Regions from separate parts of the Verrucosispora sp. WMMA2121 genome, predicted to be linked through region 1. Evidence: riboswitches for the same ligand, from Rfam matches in the RefSeq annotation. Region 1 holds a riboswitch; each other region holds the start of a gene.
The links. A riboswitch is a leader RNA that binds a small molecule or an ion and turns the genes downstream of it on or off. The one in region 1 is predicted to bind FMN.

Region 1 (7,738 bases):
CCTCCTCCCACTCCCGCTGCGAGGGCGGGTAGAAGATGGAACCGGCGCGGTAGGGCAGGTCGGCGTTGTTGGGCACGTCCGCGAAGGCGGCGATCAGCTCCATGCACCGTTTGTGGGCCCGGCCGGCCGAGGCGACGAACTGTTCCCAGCTCATGTCCTGCTCGACGTAGACACCGACGAACTCCGCGCCGTGCGGCTCGGTGCACAGCACCGGTGCCATGTAGTTCAGGCTGTCGCCGATCAGTTTCGGGTCGAAGCAGCGATGCACCAGCGGTGAGTCGCCGATCAGCGCGCCACGCAGGCTGCCGGTGCGGTTGACCGGCCGGGTGTTGTCGATGCTGTCGGTCTCGCTCAGGTCGCACCGGAACCAGCGGGCGCCGCCGTTCCAGGCCGGCACCGACGGCAGGGCGATGTTGAGCGTCAACCGGGCGGTGTGCCAGTCACCGCCGAGCACCAGCCGGGCCCGCTGATCGCACTCCGCCCGGGCGGTACGCAGCGCCGCCGACCCCGGCTCCGGACGCTCGCCCTCGGCGTCGTCGTCGGTGAACGTACCGACGTGGATGGTCTCGGCGAGGTGGTTGCGGGCGCAGTCCACGGTCTCGTACGTGCTCGCCTGCACGACCGAGGTGATCCGGGGCAGGCAGGCGTCGGTGGCCGGGACGAACATCGTGGGTGCCCGCAGTGTCTGCCAGTCGTCGGTGAGGTCGCCGTCGGTTCCGCCCGGCCGCACGCAGCCGCCGAGCACCATCGCAGCCACACTGGCCAGCGCCAGTGCCGCGAGCCACCGTCGCATCGTCCGCCCTTTCCGGGAGCTGCCGCCCGGCTGCCGGCTCCCGCGCCCACCGGCCTGCACGATACCGTCACCGTCCCCGATGGAGTGTTGCCGCGAATGGGTCGTCTGGCCAGTGGAAGCCGAGCTTCATTCCGTTTCACCGGTTCGAAGGGGGTCATTCTGCACCATTGGTCACCTCCGGGTCACCAGGCGTCCCGGTTGCTGGCACGCTGCCGTGGCCGCTGGCCACGTTCGTACACTGGCTCCGTGACCGTACCGCCGCCGATCGTCGCGCCCAGCATCCTCGCCGCCGATTTCTCCCGTCTCGCCGAAGAGGTGCGTGCCGTCGAGGACGCCGCGGACTGGCTGCATGTCGACGTCATGGACAACCACTTCGTGCCGAACCTGACCATCGGGCTGCCCGTGGTGCAGAGCCTGCGGGCCGCCACCAAGCTGCCCTTCGACGTACACCTGATGATCACCGACCCGCGGCGTTGGGCGCCTGGCTACGCCGACGCCGGGGCGTACAACGTCACCTTCCACGCCGAGGCCTGCGACGACCCGGTGGCGTTGGCCCGCGACCTGCGGGCGGCGGGCGCCAAGGCGGGGCTGGCGATCGACCGGGACACCCCGATCGAGCCGTACCTCGACCTGCTGCCGAGCTTCGACACGCTGCTGGTCATGACCATCAAGGCCGGGTTCGGCGGGCAGCGGTTCCTCCCGCAGTTGCTGGACAAGGTCCGCGCCGCGCGCCGGCACGTCGACGCCGGCCACCTGGAGCTGCGCATCGAGGTCGACGGCGGGATCGCCGCCGACACCATCGAACAGGCGGCCGAGGCAGGTGCCGACGCCTTCGTGGCCGGCACCGCCGTCTACGGCGCCGACGACCCGGCCGAGGCGGTACGCCGGCTGCGCGGGCTGGCCGAGCGCGCGGCGACCCGGGCCTGACGTGGAGACCTCCGACGATCGCAAGGACGTGATCCTCGTCGTCGACGACGACGAGGACATCGCCCGCTTCGTCGAGTTCAACCTGCGTCTGCAGGGCTTCGACGTGATCCTCGCCGCCGACGGCCAGGAGGCACTGGAGCTGATCGAACGCCAGCGGCCGGACCTGGCCGTGGTCGACCTGATGATGCCCCGGGTGGACGGGCTGGAACTGACCCGACGTCTGCGCGCCGACCCGATGACCGCCGCCCTGCCGGTGATCATGTTGACGGCTAAGGGAATGACCCAGGACAAGGTTCACGGGCTCAACGCCGGCGCCGACGACTACCTGGTCAAGCCCTTCGACAACGCCGAGTTGGTCGCCCGGGTCAGCTCCACGCTGCGGCGCAACAAGGAGTTCCGGGAGGTCTCCCCGCTGACCGGCCTGCCGGGCAACAGCCGGATCCGCCGGGAGATCGCTGACCGGGTCCGTGGCGGCGCGGACTACGCCGTCGGCTACATCGACATCGACCGGTTCAAGAGCGTCAACGACCGGTACGGGTTCGTCCGGGGCGACGGCTTCATCTCCGCGCTGGCCCGCAGCCTGCACCGGGCGGTGGTCGCGGTGGCCCTGCCGCCGGCCTTCCTCGGCCACGTCGGCGGCGACGATTTCGTCTTCGTGTGCACGCCCGAGCAGGTGCGGCCGCTCACCCTGCGGGTGTCGGCGGACTTCGAGAAGGCTGCGGACGCCCTCTACGATCCCACCGACCGGGAACGCGGTTACGTGGAGTTGAAGGACCGGCGCGGCAACATCCGCCGGGCGGCGCTGGTCACCCTCTCCATCGGGGTCGCGATCTCCGACACCGACAAGCGCATCACCGATCCGCTGGAGGCGATGACGGTCGCCTCCGAGATGAAGACCGTGGCCAAGAGCCAACCCGGCTCGTACGTGGCGGTGGACCGTCGTCGCGGTGTCGCCGACCCCGGTCACCGTCATGTGAAGTAGCTCGCCCGGGTGCCCCGACGCCCCGGCGGGCGTGTAAGACTTTGCTCAGTACCCACCACGCGCTGGCGGGACTCGGTGTAATTCCGAACCGGCGGTGATCCACGGTCCGACCGTGGTAAGCCCGCGACCCGGGAGCGGTTCGTCCGCCCGGTGGACCTGGTGAGAATCCGGGGCCGACGGTTGGGGGCGGCTCGTCCGCGCCCAGACAGTCCGGATGGGAGACAGCGCGCGGGACGGAAGGGGGCCGTGTGGCTCGCCGGGCTCCGGCGTGCGCGCGTCCCGACCGGGGCGGCTGTGCCGTACCCGGACTCCGCCTGCCCGTGGCCACCTGGCCGAACTCCCCGCCCGCGCGTACGAGCGAGAGGGCAACGGCAGGCGATGGCGAGCGTCTCCGTGGACGAGGCGATGCGTCGGGCGATCGAACTCGCGGCGCGCGGGCTCGGCACCACAAGTCCCAATCCCGTCGTCGGCTGCGTGCTGCTCGACGCCGACGGTGAGGTGGTCGGCGAGGGCTTCCACGCGTACGCCGGGGGACCGCACGCGGAGATCGTCGCGCTGGCCCAGGCCGGCAAGCGGGCCAAGGGTGGCACGGCGGTGGTCACCCTGGAACCCTGCGACCACGTCGGCCGCACCAGCCCCTGTAGCACCGCGCTGGTCCAGGCGGGGGTGGCCCGGGTCGTCATCGCGGTGCCGGATCCCAACCCGGTCGCCACCGGCGGCGCGGCCACGTTGCAGTCCGCCGGCATCCGGGTCGACGTCGGCGTCCGCGAGGCCGAGGCGGAGGCCGGCAACGTGGCCTGGCTGACCGCCATGCGCCGAGGCTGGCCGTACGTGATCTGGAAGTACGCGGCGACCCTCGACGGTCGTTCCGCGGCGGCCGACGGCACCAGCATGTGGATCACCTCCGAGGCTGCCCGGATGGACGTGCACGCGCTGCGCGCCACCGTCGACGCGGTGGTCGTCGGCGTCGGCACGGTCCTCGCCGACGATCCCCGGCTCACCGTGCGCAACCTGCGCGACGGCAGTCTGGCCATCCGGCAGCCGCTGCGCGTGGTGGTCGACTCGGCCGGGCGTACCCCGGACGACGCCCGGGTCCGCGACGGCGCCGCCCGCACCTGGGTGGCCACCGCCGCCGAGGTGGGCACCGGCCCGGACGGCGGGGTGGACCTGCCGGCGCTGCTCGCCGCCCTGCACACCCGGGGGATACGGGCGGTGCTGCTGGAGGGCGGCCCCCGGCTCGCCGGGGCGTTCCTCGCCGCTGGCCTGGTCGACCGGGTGGTCGGCTACCTCGCACCCCGGCTGCTCGGCGCCGGGCCAGCCGCGCTCGTCGACGCGGGTGTGAGCACCATCGCCGAGGCGATCGACCTGGAACTCACCGACGTTACGCAGGTCGGTCCCGACCTGCGGATCACCGCGCTGCCCCGGAAGAGGGAGGGCTAGGCATGTTCACCGGCATCGTCGAGGAACTGGGCGAGGTCGTCGGGATGACCCCGACGGCGGAGGACTCGACCCTGGTAGCGGTCCGTGGCCCACTGGTCACCTCCGACGCACGGCACGGCGACTCGATCGCGGTCAACGGCGTCTGCCTGACCGTCGTCGAGGTCGACGGCGGGGTGTTCACCGCCGACGTGATGGGCGAGACGCTGCGCCGCTCGGCGCTGGGCGCGCTGGGTACCGGCGACCGGGTCAACCTGGAGCGGGCCGCCGCGCTGGGCGGCCGCCTCGGCGGTCACCTGGTGCAGGGGCACGTGGACGGCGTGGGCGAGGTGCTCTCCCGCGAGCCGGCGGCGCGCTGGGAGACGGTCCGGTTCCGGTTGCCCGCCGCGCTGTCCCGCTACGTGGTGGAGAAGGGCTCGATCACCGTCGACGGGGTTTCGCTGACCGTCGCCGAGGTGGGCGACGACTGGTTCACCGTCGGCCTGATCCCCACCACCCTGTCGGCGACCACCCTCGGCAGCCGGTCCGTCGGTGATCCGGTCAACCTGGAGGTGGACGTGCTGGGCAAGTACGTCGAGCGGCTGCTGGGCGCTCGCGCGGCCGACGGGGCGGAGGTGCCGGCATGACCTTCGCCGACATCGAGCAGGCCCTGGCCGAGATCGCCGCCGGCCGCCCGGTCGTGGTGGTCGACGACGCCGACCGGGAGAACGAGGGCGACCTGATCTTCGCGGCCGAGCTGGCCACCCCGGAACTGCTGGCCTTCACGGTGCGGCACACCTCGGGCTTCATCTGCGTACCGCTCACCGAGAGCGAGTGCGACCGGCTCGACCTGCCGCCCATGCACCACACCAACCAGGACCGGCGGCAGACCGCGTACACGGTGACCGTCGACGCGCGGGAGGGGGTGACCACCGGCATCTCGGCGGCCGACCGGGCGCACACCATCCGGCTGCTCGCCGACCCGGCCACCGGATCGACGGACCTGGCCCGTCCCGGGCACGTGGTGCCGCTGCGGGCCCGTCCGGGTGGGGTGCTGCGCCGTCCCGGGCACACCGAGGCGGCCGTCGACCTGACCCGGCTGGCCGGGCTGCGCCCGGCCGGGGTGCTCTGCGAACTGGTCAACGACGACGGCACCATGATGCGGCTGCCGGACCTGGAGAAGTTCTGCGCCGAGCACTCGCTGACCCTGGTCACCATCGCGGATCTGATCGCCTACCGGCGGCGTACCGAGAAGCAGGTCGAGCTGGTCGCCGACGCCCGGATGCCCACCGAGCACGGAGTGTTCCGGGCGCTGGGCTACCGCAGCGAGTACGACTCGGCCGAGCACGTGGCGTTGGTGATGGGCGACCTCGGCGACGGCCGCGACGTGCTGGTCCGGGTGCACTCGGAGTGCCTGACCGGTGACGTCTTCTCGTCGGTGCGCTGTGACTGCGGCCCGCAGCTCAACGCCGCCCTGGACCGGGTGGCTCGCGAGGGACGGGGCGTGGTGCTCTACGTGCGGGGCCACGAGGGGCGCGGCATCGGGCTGCTGCACAAGCTCCAGGCGTACCAGTTGCAGGACCAGGGCCGGGACACGGTGGACGCGAACCTCGACCTGGGGCTGCCGGCCGACGCGCGCGACTACGGCACCGGCGCGCAGATCCTCTACGACCTCGGGGTGCGCTCGATGCGACTGCTGACCAACAACCCGGCCAAGCGGGCGGGGCTGGAGGGCTACGGCCTGACCATCACCGGCCGCGAGGGGCTGCCGGTGCGCCCGCACCCGGAGAACGTACGGTACCTGCGGACCAAGCGGGACCGGATGGGGCACCTGCTGGACCAGCTGGACGAGGCCGCCGAAGCGCCGATGGGGCGTACGGTGCCGGGCACAGAGATCGGAGCGTAGGCGAGATGGCGGGTTTCGGGGAGCCGGGTTCGGCTCCGGTCGACGCGGCCGGGATGACCGTCGGTGTGGTCGCCGCAAAATGGCACGGTGACCTGACCGACCACATGCTCGACCGGGCGGTGGCCGCCGCGCAGGCGTGCGGCGCCCGGGCGGTGGTGGCCCGGGTGGCCGGCTCGGTGGAACTACCGGTGGTGGCGCAGGCGCTGGCGCGGCGCTGCGACGTGGTGGTCGCCCTCGGCGTGGTGGTGCGCGGTGCCACCGCCCACTTCGACTACGTCTGCCGGTCGGTCACCGACGGGCTGACCCGGGTCGCCCTGGACGAGGGCAAGCCGGTCGCCCACGGCGTGCTGACCGTGGACACCATCGAGCAGGCCCGCGACCGCGCCGGCCTGCCCGACTCCGCCGAGGACAAGGGCTGGTCGTCGACGGTGGCCGCCCTCGACGCCGCCCTGGCCATCCGCCAGGTCGCCACCTCCGCCAATCAGCGCGTCGGCTTCACCTCCTGACCCCCACCCCCTGCCCGGTTGATCAAGAAGTTCGCGTCAAGAAACCGTGCTCGGGCGACGAAAACTTCTTGATCAACACTTGAGGTGGAGGGCGGGGGAGGGCCGAGTCAGGTGAGGTCGGGGGCCTTGGCGGCCTGGGTGAGCCACTGTTGTTCGAGTTGTTCGAGGACGCCCTCGGCGGCGAGTTGCCCGACCGCCGCGCTGACGCAGCCGGCCAGCGGCGAGTCCTTTGCCAGCAGCAGTCCGAACGCCTCCGGGCTGCCCACCTGGGGCAGTTGTCCGACGACCACCGCGTCGTCGATCTCCCCGCCGGTGAGGTCGAACGCGGTGGGCAGGTCCACCACCAGGCCGTCGATCCGCCCGCCGCGCAGCGCCTTCGTGGCCTCGTCGTCGGACTTGTAGGTCCTCGGTTCGGATTTCGGCCGGACCAGATCGGTGATGGCCTGGTAGCCGGCCGTGCCGGTCCGGGCGCCGAGCCGGGCGTCCCGCAGCTCGGTCAGCGCCCTCCGGTCGGCGATCTTGGAGGACTCCAGCGCGACCACCGCCTGCCGGACCAGGTAGTACGGCGCGGAGAAGTCGACCGCCTGCCGGTGCTCATCGGTCATCGGGTACCTGTCGATGCCGAAGTCGAAGGTCTTCGGCCCGGCGGCGACGGCGGCGTCGGACGGCACCCGGGTCCAGGTGACGTCGTCGCGGGCGTAGCCGAGCTGCTCCGCCACCGCGTAGGCGACGGCGGACTCGAAACCCTTGCCGTTGGCCGGCTGGTCGTCGACGAACCACGGCGCCTCGGCCGGCTCGCCGGTGGCGACGGTGAGGGTGCCCGGCGACTGGGTGGGCAGGCTGTCCTTGGCGCACGCCATCGACACGGTCGGCATGGGCGCGGGCTGGGCCTGCGGCGTGCAGGCGCTGGCCGCGAGCAGGACGGCCGCCGCGGAGGCGAAGGCGAGGGTACGCGGGGTGGTGACCATGGCGGACAGCGTACGACCAACATAGGCGAGGATCGAAGGGTTGTCCCACCGCTCCGCCAGGTGCGCCGGTCCCGTCCACCGGTCACCACCGACCCGGTGCTCGGGGCGACCCTCGGCGACTGCGAGAATCCGTCTCCGTGAAGACGTTCGAGGAGTTGTTCGCGGAGTTGCAGGCCAAGGCCGCGGCCGGCACCCCCGGCTCGGGCACGGTCGCCGCACTGGAGAAGGGCGTGCACTTCA
Region 2 (7,738 bases), on a different contig from region 1:
AGCAGCCATGGTGGACGCGGGCGAGACCGCCGAGAGTCTCGCCGAACAGGTCGGCGTGGATCCCAAGACGGTTTCGCGGTGGGTCGCCCCGGGACGGGTGCCGCATCCCCGGCACCGCGCGGCGGCGGCTGCGGCGCTGGGGCGCGACATCGAGGACATCTGGCCGGACGTCTTGAAGCGGCGCGAGCCGGCCTGGCTGCGCCCCTGGGTGGAGACCGAACTCCAGGCGACCGCGTTACGGTCCTTCCAGGTGGCGGTCATCCCGGGGCTGTTGCAGACGCCCGAGTACGCCTCGGCGGTGCTCAGCAGCGGGCTGCTCGCCCCCGACGAGGTGGCCGGCTACGTCGAGACCCGGATGCGCCGGCAGGCGTCGGTCCTGGAACGGCGCAAACCGCCGCTCTTCGTCGCGGTCATCGACGAGTTCGCCCTCCGCCGCGGCGCCCCGGACATCATGCACCCGCAACTGGACCACCTGGTCAACCTGGCGCGGCGGCCCAACATCCTGCTGCACGTGCTGCCGCTGGACGCCGGCCTGCACCCGGGGCAGGCGGGGCCGTTCGTCATCGCGACGACCGAGGACGGCGACGTCGCGTACCTGGACGACCAGGCCGCCGGCCGGCTGACCGACGACACCGCCGCGCTCTGGTCCATTTGGGATACGCTGCGCTCGGTGGCGCTGCCGCGCCGCCAGACCATCGACTTCCTTGAGGCACGATCATGGCTGACCTGACCGGCGCCGTGTGGCGCACCAGCACCCGCAGCAGCTCGAACGGCGGCGACTGCGTCGAGGTCGCCGACAACCTTCCCGGCGTCGTCGGTGTCCGCGACTCGAAGGACCGGACCGGTCCGGCCCTGGCCTTCGCACCGGCGGCCTGGCAGGCGTTTGTCGCCCGACTCGCCGAGCAGCCCTGACCCGACCCGTCCACAGGCGCCCGTCCCCACCGGGGGGCGGGCGCTCCACCGTGACCAAACCGAGCCGCAAGACCCACCACCGCCCGGTCACCTCCCACATTCCGAAATCCCAACGATCCGCCAAGACCTTGGACAGTTTCCGTTAGCGCCTAACGGAAACTTTCCAAGATTGCGCGCGGCACCCGCCGCGGTGACGGCATCGGCGTGCGGGGCGGGCTGCTGTGCGGGGTGAGGGGTGGGGGTGTTGTGCCGTGGGTGGGCTGTCGGTGGGGACGAGGGGCTGAGGCTGTGTCAGGGTCGCGGCTCTGCCGCCACGGCCGAGGGCCGGGGCCCGAGGGGTGTGGCCGGGGGGCTCAGGTGATCGGGAGGGCGCGGGTGCCGGCGCCCTTCACCGAGCGGGTCAGGGTGCGGTCGCTCATCCAGAGGAAACACTTCACCGACCGGTTGCCGCTGCGCCACTCGCCCTCGGCGGGGTGGTAGAAGATGGTGCCGACCCGGAACTGGAGGTTGCCGTCGTCCGGCACCTTCGCATAGCGGGCGATGGCGCCGCGGCAACCACGATGGGCGCGCGCCGGGTTCTCCAGGAACTCCGACCAAGTGCTCTCCGGCGCCTGCCACAGACCGACGAACTCGGCCCGGTGCCGCGCGGTGCACTCGACGGCGACCATCTCGATCACCTCGTCGCCCTCGGTGCGGGCATTGAAGCAGCCGTGCCGCAGCGGTGACGCCTTGTCCAACACGCCGGTCAGGCTGGCTGTGCGCCGAACCGGCACCGGGGTGTCGAGCCCGCGTAGCTCGTGGACGTCGCAGCGGAACCAGCGGGCGCCGCCGGCCCATGCCGGCGGCGAGGGCAGGACGACGGTGAGTCCGATCCGGGCAGCGCGCCAGTCGCCGCCCATGATCCGACGGACCTGCCGGTCGCACTCGCCGAACGCGACGCGCATCCCCTCGCTGCCGACCTCCGGTGGCCGATTCCCGGTCACGTCGGTGAGGGTACCGACGTGCAGGGTCTCGGCCTGGTGCGGCTCGGCGCAGTCCACCGGGGCGTACGCGCTGAGGTAACCGACCTCCTGCGGTCGCCGGTGGCAGGTGCCGGAGTCGGGAGTGAAGGACGCGGGCACCGCCATCGACGCCCAGTCGTCGACCAGGTCACCGTCGGTGCCGGCCGGTCTGGTGCAGCCGGTCGCCGCCAACGCCACCACGGCACCCAGTGCGACTCCGGTCAACCATCGCCGCATCCCCGCCGACCTCCCGCTGCCGCCCGTCGAAGCGGCAGCATACGGTACCGGGATCGGACGGTGCCGGGGACGTTCGCGCGCCGTGCTCACGTCACGGGCAGTCCCCGCGGGCCGACGCCGCGCATCGAGCCGGTGAGCTTGCGGTCGTCGCTCCACAGGATGCACCGCACCCCCCGGTCGCCCTCCTCCCACTCCCGCTGCGAGGGCGGGTAGAAGATGGAACCGGCGCGGTAGGGCAGGTCGGCGTTGTTGGGCACGTCCGCGAAGGCGGCGATCAGCTCCATGCACCGTTTGTGGGCCCGGCCGGCCGAGGCGACGAACTGTTCCCAGCTCATGTCCTGCTCGACGTAGACACCGACGAACTCCGCGCCGTGCGGCTCGGTGCACAGCACCGGTGCCATGTAGTTCAGGCTGTCGCCGATCAGTTTCGGGTCGAAGCAGCGATGCACCAGCGGTGAGTCGCCGATCAGCGCGCCACGCAGGCTGCCGGTGCGGTTGACCGGCCGGGTGTTGTCGATGCTGTCGGTCTCGCTCAGGTCGCACCGGAACCAGCGGGCGCCGCCGTTCCAGGCCGGCACCGACGGCAGGGCGATGTTGAGCGTCAACCGGGCGGTGTGCCAGTCACCGCCGAGCACCAGCCGGGCCCGCTGATCGCACTCCGCCCGGGCGGTACGCAGCGCCGCCGACCCCGGCTCCGGACGCTCGCCCTCGGCGTCGTCGTCGGTGAACGTACCGACGTGGATGGTCTCGGCGAGGTGGTTGCGGGCGCAGTCCACGGTCTCGTACGTGCTCGCCTGCACGACCGAGGTGATCCGGGGCAGGCAGGCGTCGGTGGCCGGGACGAACATCGTGGGTGCCCGCAGTGTCTGCCAGTCGTCGGTGAGGTCGCCGTCGGTTCCGCCCGGCCGCACGCAGCCGCCGAGCACCATCGCAGCCACACTGGCCAGCGCCAGTGCCGCGAGCCACCGTCGCATCGTCCGCCCTTTCCGGGAGCTGCCGCCCGGCTGCCGGCTCCCGCGCCCACCGGCCTGCACGATACCGTCACCGTCCCCGATGGAGTGTTGCCGCGAATGGGTCGTCTGGCCAGTGGAAGCCGAGCTTCATTCCGTTTCACCGGTTCGAAGGGGGTCATTCTGCACCATTGGTCACCTCCGGGTCACCAGGCGTCCCGGTTGCTGGCACGCTGCCGTGGCCGCTGGCCACGTTCGTACACTGGCTCCGTGACCGTACCGCCGCCGATCGTCGCGCCCAGCATCCTCGCCGCCGATTTCTCCCGTCTCGCCGAAGAGGTGCGTGCCGTCGAGGACGCCGCGGACTGGCTGCATGTCGACGTCATGGACAACCACTTCGTGCCGAACCTGACCATCGGGCTGCCCGTGGTGCAGAGCCTGCGGGCCGCCACCAAGCTGCCCTTCGACGTACACCTGATGATCACCGACCCGCGGCGTTGGGCGCCTGGCTACGCCGACGCCGGGGCGTACAACGTCACCTTCCACGCCGAGGCCTGCGACGACCCGGTGGCGTTGGCCCGCGACCTGCGGGCGGCGGGCGCCAAGGCGGGGCTGGCGATCGACCGGGACACCCCGATCGAGCCGTACCTCGACCTGCTGCCGAGCTTCGACACGCTGCTGGTCATGACCATCAAGGCCGGGTTCGGCGGGCAGCGGTTCCTCCCGCAGTTGCTGGACAAGGTCCGCGCCGCGCGCCGGCACGTCGACGCCGGCCACCTGGAGCTGCGCATCGAGGTCGACGGCGGGATCGCCGCCGACACCATCGAACAGGCGGCCGAGGCAGGTGCCGACGCCTTCGTGGCCGGCACCGCCGTCTACGGCGCCGACGACCCGGCCGAGGCGGTACGCCGGCTGCGCGGGCTGGCCGAGCGCGCGGCGACCCGGGCCTGACGTGGAGACCTCCGACGATCGCAAGGACGTGATCCTCGTCGTCGACGACGACGAGGACATCGCCCGCTTCGTCGAGTTCAACCTGCGTCTGCAGGGCTTCGACGTGATCCTCGCCGCCGACGGCCAGGAGGCACTGGAGCTGATCGAACGCCAGCGGCCGGACCTGGCCGTGGTCGACCTGATGATGCCCCGGGTGGACGGGCTGGAACTGACCCGACGTCTGCGCGCCGACCCGATGACCGCCGCCCTGCCGGTGATCATGTTGACGGCTAAGGGAATGACCCAGGACAAGGTTCACGGGCTCAACGCCGGCGCCGACGACTACCTGGTCAAGCCCTTCGACAACGCCGAGTTGGTCGCCCGGGTCAGCTCCACGCTGCGGCGCAACAAGGAGTTCCGGGAGGTCTCCCCGCTGACCGGCCTGCCGGGCAACAGCCGGATCCGCCGGGAGATCGCTGACCGGGTCCGTGGCGGCGCGGACTACGCCGTCGGCTACATCGACATCGACCGGTTCAAGAGCGTCAACGACCGGTACGGGTTCGTCCGGGGCGACGGCTTCATCTCCGCGCTGGCCCGCAGCCTGCACCGGGCGGTGGTCGCGGTGGCCCTGCCGCCGGCCTTCCTCGGCCACGTCGGCGGCGACGATTTCGTCTTCGTGTGCACGCCCGAGCAGGTGCGGCCGCTCACCCTGCGGGTGTCGGCGGACTTCGAGAAGGCTGCGGACGCCCTCTACGATCCCACCGACCGGGAACGCGGTTACGTGGAGTTGAAGGACCGGCGCGGCAACATCCGCCGGGCGGCGCTGGTCACCCTCTCCATCGGGGTCGCGATCTCCGACACCGACAAGCGCATCACCGATCCGCTGGAGGCGATGACGGTCGCCTCCGAGATGAAGACCGTGGCCAAGAGCCAACCCGGCTCGTACGTGGCGGTGGACCGTCGTCGCGGTGTCGCCGACCCCGGTCACCGTCATGTGAAGTAGCTCGCCCGGGTGCCCCGACGCCCCGGCGGGCGTGTAAGACTTTGCTCAGTACCCACCACGCGCTGGCGGGACTCGGTGTAATTCCGAACCGGCGGTGATCCACGGTCCGACCGTGGTAAGCCCGCGACCCGGGAGCGGTTCGTCCGCCCGGTGGACCTGGTGAGAATCCGGGGCCGACGGTTGGGGGCGGCTCGTCCGCGCCCAGACAGTCCGGATGGGAGACAGCGCGCGGGACGGAAGGGGGCCGTGTGGCTCGCCGGGCTCCGGCGTGCGCGCGTCCCGACCGGGGCGGCTGTGCCGTACCCGGACTCCGCCTGCCCGTGGCCACCTGGCCGAACTCCCCGCCCGCGCGTACGAGCGAGAGGGCAACGGCAGGCGATGGCGAGCGTCTCCGTGGACGAGGCGATGCGTCGGGCGATCGAACTCGCGGCGCGCGGGCTCGGCACCACAAGTCCCAATCCCGTCGTCGGCTGCGTGCTGCTCGACGCCGACGGTGAGGTGGTCGGCGAGGGCTTCCACGCGTACGCCGGGGGACCGCACGCGGAGATCGTCGCGCTGGCCCAGGCCGGCAAGCGGGCCAAGGGTGGCACGGCGGTGGTCACCCTGGAACCCTGCGACCACGTCGGCCGCACCAGCCCCTGTAGCACCGCGCTGGTCCAGGCGGGGGTGGCCCGGGTCGTCATCGCGGTGCCGGATCCCAACCCGGTCGCCACCGGCGGCGCGGCCACGTTGCAGTCCGCCGGCATCCGGGTCGACGTCGGCGTCCGCGAGGCCGAGGCGGAGGCCGGCAACGTGGCCTGGCTGACCGCCATGCGCCGAGGCTGGCCGTACGTGATCTGGAAGTACGCGGCGACCCTCGACGGTCGTTCCGCGGCGGCCGACGGCACCAGCATGTGGATCACCTCCGAGGCTGCCCGGATGGACGTGCACGCGCTGCGCGCCACCGTCGACGCGGTGGTCGTCGGCGTCGGCACGGTCCTCGCCGACGATCCCCGGCTCACCGTGCGCAACCTGCGCGACGGCAGTCTGGCCATCCGGCAGCCGCTGCGCGTGGTGGTCGACTCGGCCGGGCGTACCCCGGACGACGCCCGGGTCCGCGACGGCGCCGCCCGCACCTGGGTGGCCACCGCCGCCGAGGTGGGCACCGGCCCGGACGGCGGGGTGGACCTGCCGGCGCTGCTCGCCGCCCTGCACACCCGGGGGATACGGGCGGTGCTGCTGGAGGGCGGCCCCCGGCTCGCCGGGGCGTTCCTCGCCGCTGGCCTGGTCGACCGGGTGGTCGGCTACCTCGCACCCCGGCTGCTCGGCGCCGGGCCAGCCGCGCTCGTCGACGCGGGTGTGAGCACCATCGCCGAGGCGATCGACCTGGAACTCACCGACGTTACGCAGGTCGGTCCCGACCTGCGGATCACCGCGCTGCCCCGGAAGAGGGAGGGCTAGGCATGTTCACCGGCATCGTCGAGGAACTGGGCGAGGTCGTCGGGATGACCCCGACGGCGGAGGACTCGACCCTGGTAGCGGTCCGTGGCCCACTGGTCACCTCCGACGCACGGCACGGCGACTCGATCGCGGTCAACGGCGTCTGCCTGACCGTCGTCGAGGTCGACGGCGGGGTGTTCACCGCCGACGTGATGGGCGAGACGCTGCGCCGCTCGGCGCTGGGCGCGCTGGGTACCGGCGACCGGGTCAACCTGGAGCGGGCCGCCGCGCTGGGCGGCCGCCTCGGCGGTCACCTGGTGCAGGGGCACGTGGACGGCGTGGGCGAGGTGCTCTCCCGCGAGCCGGCGGCGCGCTGGGAGACGGTCCGGTTCCGGTTGCCCGCCGCGCTGTCCCGCTACGTGGTGGAGAAGGGCTCGATCACCGTCGACGGGGTTTCGCTGACCGTCGCCGAGGTGGGCGACGACTGGTTCACCGTCGGCCTGATCCCCACCACCCTGTCGGCGACCACCCTCGGCAGCCGGTCCGTCGGTGATCCGGTCAACCTGGAGGTGGACGTGCTGGGCAAGTACGTCGAGCGGCTGCTGGGCGCTCGCGCGGCCGACGGGGCGGAGGTGCCGGCATGACCTTCGCCGACATCGAGCAGGCCCTGGCCGAGATCGCCGCCGGCCGCCCGGTCGTGGTGGTCGACGACGCCGACCGGGAGAACGAGGGCGACCTGATCTTCGCGGCCGAGCTGGCCACCCCGGAACTGCTGGCCTTCACGGTGCGGCACACCTCGGGCTTCATCTGCGTACCGCTCACCGAGAGCGAGTGCGACCGGCTCGACCTGCCGCCCATGCACCACACCAACCAGGACCGGCGGCAGACCGCGTACACGGTGACCGTCGACGCGCGGGAGGGGGTGACCACCGGCATCTCGGCGGCCGACCGGGCGCACACCATCCGGCTGCTCGCCGACCCGGCCACCGGATCGACGGACCTGGCCCGTCCCGGGCACGTGGTGCCGCTGCGGGCCCGTCCGGGTGGGGTGCTGCGCCGTCCCGGGCACACCGAGGCGGCCGTCGACCTGACCCGGCTGGCCGGGCTGCGCCCGGCCGGGGTGCTCTGCGAACTGGTCAACGACGACGGCACCATGATGCGGCTGCCGGACCTGGAGAAGTTCTGCGCCGAGCACTCGCTGACCCTGGTCACCATCGCGGATCTGATCGCCTACCGGCGGCGTACCGAGAAGCAGGTCGAGCTGGTCGCCGACGCCCGGATGCCCA
Region 3 (7,738 bases), on a different contig from region 1:
CCGCTTGGCCGGGTTGTTGGTCAGCAGTCGCATCGAGCGCACCCCGAGGTCGTAGAGGATCTGCGCGCCGGTGCCGTAGTCGCGCGCGTCGGCCGGCAGCCCCAGGTCGAGGTTCGCGTCCACCGTGTCCCGGCCCTGGTCCTGCAACTGGTACGCCTGGAGCTTGTGCAGCAGCCCGATGCCGCGCCCCTCGTGGCCCCGCACGTAGAGCACCACGCCCCGTCCCTCGCGAGCCACCCGGTCCAGGGCGGCGTTGAGCTGCGGGCCGCAGTCACAGCGCACCGACGAGAAGACGTCACCGGTCAGGCACTCCGAGTGCACCCGGACCAGCACGTCGCGGCCGTCGCCGAGGTCGCCCATCACCAACGCCACGTGCTCGGCCGAGTCGTACTCGCTGCGGTAGCCCAGCGCCCGGAACACTCCGTGCTCGGTGGGCATCCGGGCGTCGGCGACCAGCTCGACCTGCTTCTCGGTACGCCGCCGGTAGGCGATCAGATCCGCGATGGTGACCAGGGTCAGCGAGTGCTCGGCGCAGAACTTCTCCAGGTCCGGCAGCCGCATCATGGTGCCGTCGTCGTTGACCAGTTCGCAGAGCACCCCGGCCGGGCGCAGCCCGGCCAGCCGGGTCAGGTCGACGGCCGCCTCGGTGTGCCCGGGACGGCGCAGCACCCCACCCGGACGGGCCCGCAGCGGCACCACGTGCCCGGGACGGGCCAGGTCCGTCGATCCGGTGGCCGGGTCGGCGAGCAGCCGGATGGTGTGCGCCCGGTCGGCCGCCGAGATGCCGGTGGTCACCCCCTCCCGCGCGTCGACGGTCACCGTGTACGCGGTCTGCCGCCGGTCCTGGTTGGTGTGGTGCATGGGCGGCAGGTCGAGCCGGTCGCACTCGCTCTCGGTGAGCGGTACGCAGATGAAGCCCGAGGTGTGCCGCACCGTGAAGGCCAGCAGTTCCGGGGTGGCCAGCTCGGCCGCGAAGATCAGGTCGCCCTCGTTCTCCCGGTCGGCGTCGTCGACCACCACGACCGGGCGGCCGGCGGCGATCTCGGCCAGGGCCTGCTCGATGTCGGCGAAGGTCATGCCGGCACCTCCGCCCCGTCGGCCGCGCGAGCGCCCAGCAGCCGCTCGACGTACTTGCCCAGCACGTCCACCTCCAGGTTGACCGGATCACCGACGGACCGGCTGCCGAGGGTGGTCGCCGACAGGGTGGTGGGGATCAGGCCGACGGTGAACCAGTCGTCGCCCACCTCGGCGACGGTCAGCGAAACCCCGTCGACGGTGATCGAGCCCTTCTCCACCACGTAGCGGGACAGCGCGGCGGGCAACCGGAACCGGACCGTCTCCCAGCGCGCCGCCGGCTCGCGGGAGAGCACCTCGCCCACGCCGTCCACGTGCCCCTGCACCAGGTGACCGCCGAGGCGGCCGCCCAGCGCGGCGGCCCGCTCCAGGTTGACCCGGTCGCCGGTACCCAGCGCGCCCAGCGCCGAGCGGCGCAGCGTCTCGCCCATCACGTCGGCGGTGAACACCCCGCCGTCGACCTCGACGACGGTCAGGCAGACGCCGTTGACCGCGATCGAGTCGCCGTGCCGTGCGTCGGAGGTGACCAGTGGGCCACGGACCGCTACCAGGGTCGAGTCCTCCGCCGTCGGGGTCATCCCGACGACCTCGCCCAGTTCCTCGACGATGCCGGTGAACATGCCTAGCCCTCCCTCTTCCGGGGCAGCGCGGTGATCCGCAGGTCGGGACCGACCTGCGTAACGTCGGTGAGTTCCAGGTCGATCGCCTCGGCGATGGTGCTCACACCCGCGTCGACGAGCGCGGCTGGCCCGGCGCCGAGCAGCCGGGGTGCGAGGTAGCCGACCACCCGGTCGACCAGGCCAGCGGCGAGGAACGCCCCGGCGAGCCGGGGGCCGCCCTCCAGCAGCACCGCCCGTATCCCCCGGGTGTGCAGGGCGGCGAGCAGCGCCGGCAGGTCCACCCCGCCGTCCGGGCCGGTGCCCACCTCGGCGGCGGTGGCCACCCAGGTGCGGGCGGCGCCGTCGCGGACCCGGGCGTCGTCCGGGGTACGCCCGGCCGAGTCGACCACCACGCGCAGCGGCTGCCGGATGGCCAGACTGCCGTCGCGCAGGTTGCGCACGGTGAGCCGGGGATCGTCGGCGAGGACCGTGCCGACGCCGACGACCACCGCGTCGACGGTGGCGCGCAGCGCGTGCACGTCCATCCGGGCAGCCTCGGAGGTGATCCACATGCTGGTGCCGTCGGCCGCCGCGGAACGACCGTCGAGGGTCGCCGCGTACTTCCAGATCACGTACGGCCAGCCTCGGCGCATGGCGGTCAGCCAGGCCACGTTGCCGGCCTCCGCCTCGGCCTCGCGGACGCCGACGTCGACCCGGATGCCGGCGGACTGCAACGTGGCCGCGCCGCCGGTGGCGACCGGGTTGGGATCCGGCACCGCGATGACGACCCGGGCCACCCCCGCCTGGACCAGCGCGGTGCTACAGGGGCTGGTGCGGCCGACGTGGTCGCAGGGTTCCAGGGTGACCACCGCCGTGCCACCCTTGGCCCGCTTGCCGGCCTGGGCCAGCGCGACGATCTCCGCGTGCGGTCCCCCGGCGTACGCGTGGAAGCCCTCGCCGACCACCTCACCGTCGGCGTCGAGCAGCACGCAGCCGACGACGGGATTGGGACTTGTGGTGCCGAGCCCGCGCGCCGCGAGTTCGATCGCCCGACGCATCGCCTCGTCCACGGAGACGCTCGCCATCGCCTGCCGTTGCCCTCTCGCTCGTACGCGCGGGCGGGGAGTTCGGCCAGGTGGCCACGGGCAGGCGGAGTCCGGGTACGGCACAGCCGCCCCGGTCGGGACGCGCGCACGCCGGAGCCCGGCGAGCCACACGGCCCCCTTCCGTCCCGCGCGCTGTCTCCCATCCGGACTGTCTGGGCGCGGACGAGCCGCCCCCAACCGTCGGCCCCGGATTCTCACCAGGTCCACCGGGCGGACGAACCGCTCCCGGGTCGCGGGCTTACCACGGTCGGACCGTGGATCACCGCCGGTTCGGAATTACACCGAGTCCCGCCAGCGCGTGGTGGGTACTGAGCAAAGTCTTACACGCCCGCCGGGGCGTCGGGGCACCCGGGCGAGCTACTTCACATGACGGTGACCGGGGTCGGCGACACCGCGACGACGGTCCACCGCCACGTACGAGCCGGGTTGGCTCTTGGCCACGGTCTTCATCTCGGAGGCGACCGTCATCGCCTCCAGCGGATCGGTGATGCGCTTGTCGGTGTCGGAGATCGCGACCCCGATGGAGAGGGTGACCAGCGCCGCCCGGCGGATGTTGCCGCGCCGGTCCTTCAACTCCACGTAACCGCGTTCCCGGTCGGTGGGATCGTAGAGGGCGTCCGCAGCCTTCTCGAAGTCCGCCGACACCCGCAGGGTGAGCGGCCGCACCTGCTCGGGCGTGCACACGAAGACGAAATCGTCGCCGCCGACGTGGCCGAGGAAGGCCGGCGGCAGGGCCACCGCGACCACCGCCCGGTGCAGGCTGCGGGCCAGCGCGGAGATGAAGCCGTCGCCCCGGACGAACCCGTACCGGTCGTTGACGCTCTTGAACCGGTCGATGTCGATGTAGCCGACGGCGTAGTCCGCGCCGCCACGGACCCGGTCAGCGATCTCCCGGCGGATCCGGCTGTTGCCCGGCAGGCCGGTCAGCGGGGAGACCTCCCGGAACTCCTTGTTGCGCCGCAGCGTGGAGCTGACCCGGGCGACCAACTCGGCGTTGTCGAAGGGCTTGACCAGGTAGTCGTCGGCGCCGGCGTTGAGCCCGTGAACCTTGTCCTGGGTCATTCCCTTAGCCGTCAACATGATCACCGGCAGGGCGGCGGTCATCGGGTCGGCGCGCAGACGTCGGGTCAGTTCCAGCCCGTCCACCCGGGGCATCATCAGGTCGACCACGGCCAGGTCCGGCCGCTGGCGTTCGATCAGCTCCAGTGCCTCCTGGCCGTCGGCGGCGAGGATCACGTCGAAGCCCTGCAGACGCAGGTTGAACTCGACGAAGCGGGCGATGTCCTCGTCGTCGTCGACGACGAGGATCACGTCCTTGCGATCGTCGGAGGTCTCCACGTCAGGCCCGGGTCGCCGCGCGCTCGGCCAGCCCGCGCAGCCGGCGTACCGCCTCGGCCGGGTCGTCGGCGCCGTAGACGGCGGTGCCGGCCACGAAGGCGTCGGCACCTGCCTCGGCCGCCTGTTCGATGGTGTCGGCGGCGATCCCGCCGTCGACCTCGATGCGCAGCTCCAGGTGGCCGGCGTCGACGTGCCGGCGCGCGGCGCGGACCTTGTCCAGCAACTGCGGGAGGAACCGCTGCCCGCCGAACCCGGCCTTGATGGTCATGACCAGCAGCGTGTCGAAGCTCGGCAGCAGGTCGAGGTACGGCTCGATCGGGGTGTCCCGGTCGATCGCCAGCCCCGCCTTGGCGCCCGCCGCCCGCAGGTCGCGGGCCAACGCCACCGGGTCGTCGCAGGCCTCGGCGTGGAAGGTGACGTTGTACGCCCCGGCGTCGGCGTAGCCAGGCGCCCAACGCCGCGGGTCGGTGATCATCAGGTGTACGTCGAAGGGCAGCTTGGTGGCGGCCCGCAGGCTCTGCACCACGGGCAGCCCGATGGTCAGGTTCGGCACGAAGTGGTTGTCCATGACGTCGACATGCAGCCAGTCCGCGGCGTCCTCGACGGCACGCACCTCTTCGGCGAGACGGGAGAAATCGGCGGCGAGGATGCTGGGCGCGACGATCGGCGGCGGTACGGTCACGGAGCCAGTGTACGAACGTGGCCAGCGGCCACGGCAGCGTGCCAGCAACCGGGACGCCTGGTGACCCGGAGGTGACCAATGGTGCAGAATGACCCCCTTCGAACCGGTGAAACGGAATGAAGCTCGGCTTCCACTGGCCAGACGACCCATTCGCGGCAACACTCCATCGGGGACGGTGACGGTATCGTGCAGGCCGGTGGGCGCGGGAGCCGGCAGCCGGGCGGCAGCTCCCGGAAAGGGCGGACGATGCGACGGTGGCTCGCGGCACTGGCGCTGGCCAGTGTGGCTGCGATGGTGCTCGGCGGCTGCGTGCGGCCGGGCGGAACCGACGGCGACCTCACCGACGACTGGCAGACACTGCGGGCACCCACGATGTTCGTCCCGGCCACCGACGCCTGCCTGCCCCGGATCACCTCGGTCGTGCAGGCGAGCACGTACGAGACCGTGGACTGCGCCCGCAACCACCTCGCCGAGACCATCCACGTCGGTACGTTCACCGACGACGACGCCGAGGGCGAGCGTCCGGAGCCGGGGTCGGCGGCGCTGCGTACCGCCCGGGCGGAGTGCGATCAGCGGGCCCGGCTGGTGCTCGGCGGTGACTGGCACACCGCCCGGTTGACGCTCAACATCGCCCTGCCGTCGGTGCCGGCCTGGAACGGCGGCGCCCGCTGGTTCCGGTGCGACCTGAGCGAGACCGACAGCATCGACAACACCCGGCCGGTCAACCGCACCGGCAGCCTGCGTGGCGCGCTGATCGGCGACTCACCGCTGGTGCATCGCTGCTTCGACCCGAAACTGATCGGCGACAGCCTGAACTACATGGCACCGGTGCTGTGCACCGAGCCGCACGGCGCGGAGTTCGTCGGTGTCTACGTCGAGCAGGACATGAGCTGGGAACAGTTCGTCGCCTCGGCCGGCCGGGCCCACAAACGGTGCATGGAGCTGATCGCCGCCTTCGCGGACGTGCCCAACAACGCCGACCTGCCCTACCGCGCCGGTTCCATCTTCTACCCGCCCTCGCAGCGGGAGTGGGAGGAGGGCGACCGGGGGGTGCGGTGCATCCTGTGGAGCGACGACCGCAAGCTCACCGGCTCGATGCGCGGCGTCGGCCCGCGGGGACTGCCCGTGACGTGAGCACGGCGCGCGAACGTCCCCGGCACCGTCCGATCCCGGTACCGTATGCTGCCGCTTCGACGGGCGGCAGCGGGAGGTCGGCGGGGATGCGGCGATGGTTGACCGGAGTCGCACTGGGTGCCGTGGTGGCGTTGGCGGCGACCGGCTGCACCAGACCGGCCGGCACCGACGGTGACCTGGTCGACGACTGGGCGTCGATGGCGGTGCCCGCGTCCTTCACTCCCGACTCCGGCACCTGCCACCGGCGACCGCAGGAGGTCGGTTACCTCAGCGCGTACGCCCCGGTGGACTGCGCCGAGCCGCACCAGGCCGAGACCCTGCACGTCGGTACCCTCACCGACGTGACCGGGAATCGGCCACCGGAGGTCGGCAGCGAGGGGATGCGCGTCGCGTTCGGCGAGTGCGACCGGCAGGTCCGTCGGATCATGGGCGGCGACTGGCGCGCTGCCCGGATCGGACTCACCGTCGTCCTGCCCTCGCCGCCGGCATGGGCCGGCGGCGCCCGCTGGTTCCGCTGCGACGTCCACGAGCTACGCGGGCTCGACACCCCGGTGCCGGTTCGGCGCACAGCCAGCCTGACCGGCGTGTTGGACAAGGCGTCACCGCTGCGGCACGGCTGCTTCAATGCCCGCACCGAGGGCGACGAGGTGATCGAGATGGTCGCCGTCGAGTGCACCGCGCGGCACCGGGCCGAGTTCGTCGGTCTGTGGCAGGCGCCGGAGAGCACTTGGTCGGAGTTCCTGGAGAACCCGGCGCGCGCCCATCGTGGTTGCCGCGGCGCCATCGCCCGCTATGCGAAGGTGCCGGACGACGGCAACCTCCAGTTCCGGGTCGGCACCATCTTCTACCACCCCGCCGAGGGCGAGTGGCGCAGCGGCAACCGGTCGGTGAAGTGTTTCCTCTGGATGAGCGACCGCACCCTGACCCGCTCGGTGAAGGGCGCCGGCACCCGCGCCCTCCCGATCACCTGAGCCCCCCGGCCACACCCCTCGGGCCCCGGCCCTCGGCCGTGGCGGCAGAGCCGCGACCCTGACACAGCCTCAGCCCCTCGTCCCCACCGACAGCCCACCCACGGCACAACACCCCCACCCCTCACCCCGCACAGCAGCCCGCCCCGCACGCCGATGCCGTCACCGCGGCGGGTGCCGCGCGCAATCTTGGAAAGTTTCCGTTAGGCGCTAACGGAAACTGTCCAAGGTCTTGGCGGATCGTTGGGATTTCGGAATGTGGGAGGTGACCGGGCGGTGGTGGGTCTTGCGGCTCGGTTTGGTCACGGTGGAGCGCCCGCCCCCCGGTGGGGACGGGCGCCTGTGGACGGGTCGGGTCAGGGCTGCTCGGCGAGTCGGGCGACAAACGCCTGCCAGGCCGCCGGTGCGAAGGCCAGGGCCGGACCGGTCCGGTCCTTCGAGTCGCGGACACCGACGACGCCGGGAAGGTTGTCGGCGACCTCGACGCAGTCGCCGCCGTTCGAGCTGCTGCGGGTGCTGGTGCGCCACACGGCGCCGGTCAGGTCAGCCATGATCGTGCCTCAAGGAAGTCGATGGTCTGGCGGCGCGGCAGCGCCACCGAGCGCAGCGTATCCCAAATGGACCAGAGCGCGGCGGTGTCGTCGGTCAGCCGGCCGGCGGCCTGGTCGTCCAGGTACGCGACGTCGCCGTCCTCGGTCGTCGCGATGACGAACGGCCCCGCCTGCCCCGGGTGCAGGCCGGCGTCCAGCGGCAGCACGTGCAGCAGGATGTTGGGCCGCCGCGCCAGGTTGACCAGGTGGTCCAGTTGCGGGTGCATGATGTCCGGGGCGCCGCGGC

Region 2: another riboswitch for FMN. It lies ahead of ribD (bifunctional diaminohydroxyphosphoribosylaminopyrimidine deaminase/5-amino-6-(5-phosphoribosylamino)uracil reductase RibD); the one in region 1 lies ahead of ribD (bifunctional diaminohydroxyphosphoribosylaminopyrimidine deaminase/5-amino-6-(5-phosphoribosylamino)uracil reductase RibD).
Region 3: another riboswitch for FMN. It lies ahead of ribD (bifunctional diaminohydroxyphosphoribosylaminopyrimidine deaminase/5-amino-6-(5-phosphoribosylamino)uracil reductase RibD); the one in region 1 lies ahead of ribD (bifunctional diaminohydroxyphosphoribosylaminopyrimidine deaminase/5-amino-6-(5-phosphoribosylamino)uracil reductase RibD).

The regions. Positions count from the first base shown of each region.
Region 1 covers NZ_JAPZBH010000005.1:66,764-74,501, reverse strand. The annotation lists gene O7605_RS08925 (septum formation family protein) at 1-793, opposite strand, end outside; gene rpe (ribulose-phosphate 3-epimerase) at 1,040-1,720, shown strand; gene O7605_RS08915 (response regulator) at 1,722-2,702, shown strand; FMN riboswitch at 2,760-2,932, shown strand; gene ribD (bifunctional diaminohydroxyphosphoribosylaminopyrimidine deaminase/5-amino-6-(5-phosphoribosylamino)uracil reductase RibD) at 3,081-4,142, shown strand; gene O7605_RS08905 (riboflavin synthase) at 4,145-4,765, shown strand; gene O7605_RS08900 (bifunctional 3,4-dihydroxy-2-butanone-4-phosphate synthase/GTP cyclohydrolase II) at 4,762-6,024, shown strand; gene ribH (6,7-dimethyl-8-ribityllumazine synthase) at 6,030-6,530, shown strand; gene O7605_RS08890 (ABC transporter substrate-binding protein) at 6,638-7,498, opposite strand; gene O7605_RS08885 (phosphoribosyl-ATP diphosphatase) at 7,636-7,738, shown strand, end outside.
Region 2 covers NZ_JAPZBH010000001.1:5,495-13,232, forward strand. The annotation lists gene O7605_RS00040 (DUF5753 domain-containing protein) at 1-730, shown strand, start outside; gene O7605_RS00045 (DUF397 domain-containing protein) at 718-912, shown strand; gene O7605_RS00050 (septum formation family protein) at 1,266-2,150, opposite strand; gene O7605_RS00055 (septum formation family protein) at 2,237-3,124, opposite strand; gene rpe (ribulose-phosphate 3-epimerase) at 3,371-4,051, shown strand; gene O7605_RS00065 (response regulator) at 4,053-5,033, shown strand; FMN riboswitch at 5,091-5,263, shown strand; gene ribD (bifunctional diaminohydroxyphosphoribosylaminopyrimidine deaminase/5-amino-6-(5-phosphoribosylamino)uracil reductase RibD) at 5,412-6,473, shown strand; gene O7605_RS00075 (riboflavin synthase) at 6,476-7,096, shown strand; gene O7605_RS00080 (bifunctional 3,4-dihydroxy-2-butanone-4-phosphate synthase/GTP cyclohydrolase II) at 7,093-7,738, shown strand, end outside.
Region 3 covers NZ_JAPZBH010000006.1:21,443-29,180, forward strand. The annotation lists gene O7605_RS09040 (bifunctional 3,4-dihydroxy-2-butanone-4-phosphate synthase/GTP cyclohydrolase II) at 1-1,077, opposite strand, end outside; gene O7605_RS09045 (riboflavin synthase) at 1,074-1,694, opposite strand; gene ribD (bifunctional diaminohydroxyphosphoribosylaminopyrimidine deaminase/5-amino-6-(5-phosphoribosylamino)uracil reductase RibD) at 1,697-2,758, opposite strand; FMN riboswitch at 2,907-3,079, opposite strand; gene O7605_RS09055 (response regulator) at 3,137-4,117, opposite strand; gene rpe (ribulose-phosphate 3-epimerase) at 4,119-4,799, opposite strand; gene O7605_RS09065 (septum formation family protein) at 5,046-5,933, shown strand; gene O7605_RS09070 (septum formation family protein) at 6,020-6,904, shown strand; gene O7605_RS09075 (DUF397 domain-containing protein) at 7,258-7,452, opposite strand; gene O7605_RS09080 (DUF5753 domain-containing protein) at 7,440-7,738, opposite strand, start outside.